Regions from separate parts of the Paenibacillus sp. VMFN-D1 genome, predicted to be linked through region 1. Evidence: a T-box and tRNA genes for the amino acid it is inferred to sense, from the RefSeq annotation. Region 1 holds a T-box; the other holds one or more tRNA genes.
The links. The T-box of region 1 lies ahead of tyrS (tyrosine--tRNA ligase). A T-box ahead of a tRNA ligase gene usually reads a tRNA of that ligase, here a tRNA-Tyr.
Positions count from the first base shown of each region.

Region 1 (2,367 bases):
TAAGGGAAGGTCGCGTATGCCTTCTCCACATGGGGAGCCAGCTGCTTGCGAATGTCGAAAGCGAGCGCTTCCTTATACTGGGCTTCCGTGATTTTGTTCTCCTCAAGCATACGCCGGAGCACCAGATGCTGCCGGTCGATGGCGCGCTTAAAGTTGGCTTCGTTAAACTCGCCTTTGCCGTTGAAGGCCGAATATCTGGAAGGCAGCTGAGGAAGACCGGCCAAATAAGCCGCCTCGGCGACGTTCAATTTACTGAGATCACTAATATTAAAAATGCCTTTGGCTGCGGCCTGAATACCGTACAGATTGTAGCCGCTGGATCCGTTGCCGAACGGAACCTTGTTTAAGTATGCCGTTATAATTTCTTCTTTCGTCATAAACCGCTCCAGCCGGAGCGCGAGCAAAATTTCCTTGAATTTCCGGTCTTCCGTTTTGTCCAGGTTCAGGAATACGCGTCTGGCCAGCTGCTGGGTGAGCGTGCTTCCTCCGGTCTGCACGGATTCATGCAGAAGCTTCTGCTTGACGGCACGGAGCGTGCCCTTGATGTCAACACCCTTATGTGTAAAAAAGTTATTGTCTTCAATCGATACGACGGCGTCGATGACGATGGGCGGTATCTGCTTATACTCCACGGGGCGTCTGTCCTCATCGGTCCGAAGCTGTCCGATGGGGGTGCCGTCACGGAAGTAGGCGAATCCCGTAATGGAGTTCTCGCTCATCTTCTGGTCAATCAATGCCCTGGAACGGACCGGATCATCCTTCACGATGGAAGTGAGGTACCCGGCTGCCGTACCGCCGGCGAACAGTGCTCCCATAACGATGACGACCAGCGTCCACATCGCGGTAAGGCCGATGATGCGGCCGTAGGACCGTTTTTTCGGAGCGGTCTGCTCTTCCGGCTTTTGTTTGTTATCTTCAACCATTCGTGGCTATCCTCCTTTTGACGGAACTATTATAGCATAAATTGCGTATTTTGAATGCAGAGATCGAATCGTGGCCAAATGGATGGCAATCATTGACTTTTTTCGGGTGTGTGGTATAAATAGGGTTAATCCAAAAAGAACATATCGTCAAAAGGCAAAGAAAGACTCCAGTAGAAGGGAGCCTGGGCTGATCAGAGAGCCGGTGGGTGGTGCAAACCGGCAGCCTCTCCCTTTGAATTACCGTCTTGAGCCGTCCGGAGGAACGCGCGTCACCAGGAGCGTAAGTAGTCTGGCACCGGACCTGGCAGTCCGTTATCGTAATGAAGTGAAAGCAGTGGGTGGAAGGGGATCGTCCCCGAAACGGCTGCTTTAATTAGGGTGGTAACGCGAGCAGGCTCCTTCTCGTCCCTTGGGACGAGAAGGAGCCTTTTTGCTGTACATTCTAAACGGATCAGAGAGAGGTTGATGACGATGAAGTGGGAACAACTTATGCCGGCCCAGAAGGAAGAGGTTGAACGCCAACTGGCTGTCATCAGGAGGGGGACGGTCGAAATCCTGCCGAACGAAGAGCTGGAACGCAAGGTGATCCGGTCGGTTGTGCAAGGACGGCCGCTCAAGGTAAAGCTGGGTCTTGATCCATCCGCTCCGGACATTCATATGGGGCACACGGTAGTGCTGCACAAGCTGCGGCAGTTTCAGGAGCTGGGACATGAGGTGCAGCTGATCATCGGGGATTTCACGGGCCGGATCGGCGACCCGACCGGGAAATCGGAAACCCGCAGGCAGCTGACGGAAGAGGACGTGAAGCGGAATGCGGAAACGTATCAGGCTCAGGCGTTCAAAATATTAAGTCCCGACAAAGCGAAGGTATACTACAACTCCGAATGGCTCGGCCCGATGACCTTTGCCGACGTGATCGGGCTCGGTTCCAAAGTGACGGTGGCCCGCATGCTGGAGCGAGACGATTTTTCCAAACGGTATGCCGGCGGGCTCCCGATCAGCATTCACGAGTTTTTCTACCCGCTGATGCAGGGCATGGATTCGGTGGCGCTGGAGACGGATATCGAGATCGGCGATACGGATCAGACGTTTAATCTCATGATGGGCCGCACATTGCAGAAGGAATACGGGGGAGAACAGCAGGTGGCGATCACGCTTCCGCTGCTGGAAGGGCTGGATGGCGTGCAGAAGATGAGCAAAAGCCTCGGCAATTACATCGGAATCGATGACGCACCGAACGAAATGTTCGGCAAAACGATGTCGGTGCCGGATGGGCTGATGGTGAAATACTTCGAGCTGGCCACGGATATCACGAATGAAGACCTTCAAATTCTGCGTGAAGGATTGGAAGGCGGCCGTATTCACCCAAGGGATGCCAAAATGAGCCTGGCGGCAGCTTTTGTCCGGATGTACCACGGGCAGGAGGCGGCCGAAGCGGCCCGGC
Region 1 covers NZ_QRDU01000001.1:398,053-400,419, forward strand. The annotation lists gene C7820_RS01870 (transglycosylase domain-containing protein) at 1-923, opposite strand, end outside; T-box leader at 1,072-1,336, shown strand; gene tyrS (tyrosine--tRNA ligase) at 1,395-2,367, shown strand, end outside.

Region 2 (2,367 bases), on a different contig from region 1:
CTCATGCTTTGTCACCGCCTTTCGTTTGTATCAACCTTATGACTCTATTTTAGGTTCTATCCGGGTTTTCCAAAACGGACCCCAGACGGTTTTTAATCCTAGACCTAAGTCGGGGGAAGGCTCGGACCTTAGACGAAGCAAGCTTTTTCTGCATGGAACGCGGCAGCCACATCCTCCACTGAAGCTCCAATATCCCGTTTATAGGGCATGATCGACACGCTATGGGAACTTCAATGAGCAGTTTACTTAAACAATGCTTGGGATAGGGAATCGTTGGAGGCTCTGAGCAAGGGATTTAGCTCTTAGCTAAAGAAACATTGAGCCAGTTTAGCCCCGGTAAAGCCGGCTGGAATGGTTTATCAACTTTAAACAAGGATGGGGAACACGTTCAAAGGGAGTAATGGTAGAACGAACGGATGATCAGAGGATCTTGTTCAAGGCTGTTGTACACCCTCTTACTCCCATCTTACGAGGGCATGTCATATAAAGAGAACATTATGCGGATAGGACCTACATAAAACAAAAGGATACGAATTAAACGCCATACAAGCCATACAAATAAACGCAATACGAATTAAAATGGCCGCCTTTCTGCGGGATATCATCAGGTGGCTGATTGGAAGGAGAAGTGCAATATAGCGGGATGGGAGATTAACGAACGACGAACGATGGCTCGGTTTACAATGTTAGTCTATACAAGAAAAAGCCTTGGAAAGATATCCAAGGCTTTTCTCTATGATGCCGGTGAAGGGACTCGAACCCCCACGGTTTCCCTCACGATTTTGAGTCGCGCGCGTCTGCCAATTCCGCCACACCGGCATATTCAGTTAAAAAAATGGCGCGCCCTAAGAGATTCGAACTCCTGACCTTTTGATTCGTAGTCAAACGCTCTATCCAGCTGAGCTAAGGGCGCATATGAAATTAATGGAGGCGCCACCCAGATTCGAACTGGGGATAAAGCTTTTGCAGAGCTGTGCCTTACCACTTGGCTATGGCGCCGAAATCAAATGGAGCGGACGACGGGAATCGAACCCGCGACCCTCGCCTTGGCAAGGCGATGCTCTACCGCTGAGCCACGTCCGCTTAAACTGGCTGGGGATATAGGATTCGAACCTATGCATGACGGAGTCAAAGTCCGTTGCCTTACCGCTTGGCTAATCCCCAACAAGATTGTCATTATAAGTTATGGGGCGATCGATGGGACTTGAACCCACGAATGCCGGAGCCACAATCCGGTGCGTTAACCCCTTCGCCACGACCGCCATAATAAAAGATATGAAACTGTATTTCGAATGGCAGGGGCAGCAGGAATTGAACCCACACTAACGGTTTTGGAGACCGCTGTTCTACCTTTAAACTATGCCCCTATAATAAAACTGGTGGAGGCTGATGGATTCGAACCACCGAACTCGTACGAGAACAGATTTACAGTCTGCTGCGTTTGGCCACTTCGCTAAGCCTCCATATGGTGCCGGCGAGAGGACTTGAACCCCCAACCTACTGATTACAAGTCAGTTGCTCTACCAATTGAGCTACACCGGCTTTTATGCTTGTTATTAAATTCATGGTGGCTCGGGACGGAATCGAACCGCCGACACGAGGATTTTCAGTCCTCTGCTCTACCGACTGAGCTACCGAGCCTAATTTTGTTTTTATTAAGAGCATTATTGCAACAAACTAAACTCTCAAGAAAATAAATGGCGGAACCGACGGGATTCGAACCCGCGATCTCCTGCGTGACAGGCAGGCATGTTAGGCCTCTACACCACGGTTCCACGGCCAATTATGTATCTCCATACGTAAGGAGATAAATTGCGGGGGCAGGATTTGAACCTGCGACCTTCGGGTTATGAGCCCGACGAGCTACCGGACTGCTCCACCCCGCGTCATTAAAAAATATTTATTTTCTTTAAAGTATAGATGGTGGAGGCTGAGGGGATCGAACCCCCGACCCTCTGCTTGTAAGGCAGATGCTCTCCCAGCTGAGCTAAGCCTCCATAAGAAACACTTTTAATATCTTAGCAGATAAACCACTAAAAAGGCAAGCATTTTTTCTTTGGGATTCTCATCCCTGAAGCTAATAATTAAAGTGGTGACCCGTATGGGATTCGAACCCATGTTACCTCCGTGAAAGGGAGGTGTCTTAACCCCTTGACCAACGGGCCAAACTATAATGGCGGAGAGAGAGGGATTCGAACCCTCGAGACGCTTTTGGCGCCTACACGATTTCCAATCGTGCTCCTTCGGCCAACTCGGACACCTCTCCATAATGGCTCCCCGAACAGGACTCGAACCTGTGACAACTCGATTAACAGTCGAGTGCTCTACCAACTGAGCTATCAGGGAACAATATTTAATTCAAGTGTT
Region 2 covers NZ_QRDU01000002.1:145-2,511, reverse strand. The annotation lists gene C7820_RS15145 (LiaF transmembrane domain-containing protein) at 1-5, opposite strand, end outside; tRNA gene C7820_RS15140 (tRNA-Leu) at 740-819, opposite strand; tRNA gene C7820_RS15135 (tRNA-Arg) at 837-913, opposite strand; tRNA gene C7820_RS15130 (tRNA-Cys) at 926-999, opposite strand; tRNA gene C7820_RS15125 (tRNA-Gly) at 1,009-1,083, opposite strand; tRNA gene C7820_RS15120 (tRNA-Gln) at 1,090-1,164, opposite strand; tRNA gene C7820_RS15115 (tRNA-His) at 1,187-1,262, opposite strand; tRNA gene C7820_RS15110 (tRNA-Trp) at 1,294-1,367, opposite strand; tRNA gene C7820_RS15105 (tRNA-Tyr) at 1,378-1,463, opposite strand; tRNA gene C7820_RS15100 (tRNA-Thr) at 1,467-1,542, opposite strand; tRNA gene C7820_RS15095 (tRNA-Phe) at 1,566-1,641, opposite strand; tRNA gene C7820_RS15090 (tRNA-Asp) at 1,699-1,775, opposite strand; tRNA gene C7820_RS15085 (tRNA-Met) at 1,813-1,886, opposite strand; tRNA gene C7820_RS15080 (tRNA-Val) at 1,922-1,997, opposite strand; tRNA gene C7820_RS15075 (tRNA-Glu) at 2,091-2,165, opposite strand; tRNA gene C7820_RS15070 (tRNA-Ser) at 2,175-2,266, opposite strand; tRNA gene C7820_RS15065 (tRNA-Asn) at 2,271-2,346, opposite strand.
Region 2: it has a tRNA-Tyr gene. The T-box ahead of tyrS (tyrosine--tRNA ligase) is inferred to sense a tRNA for this amino acid. The anticodon was not compared.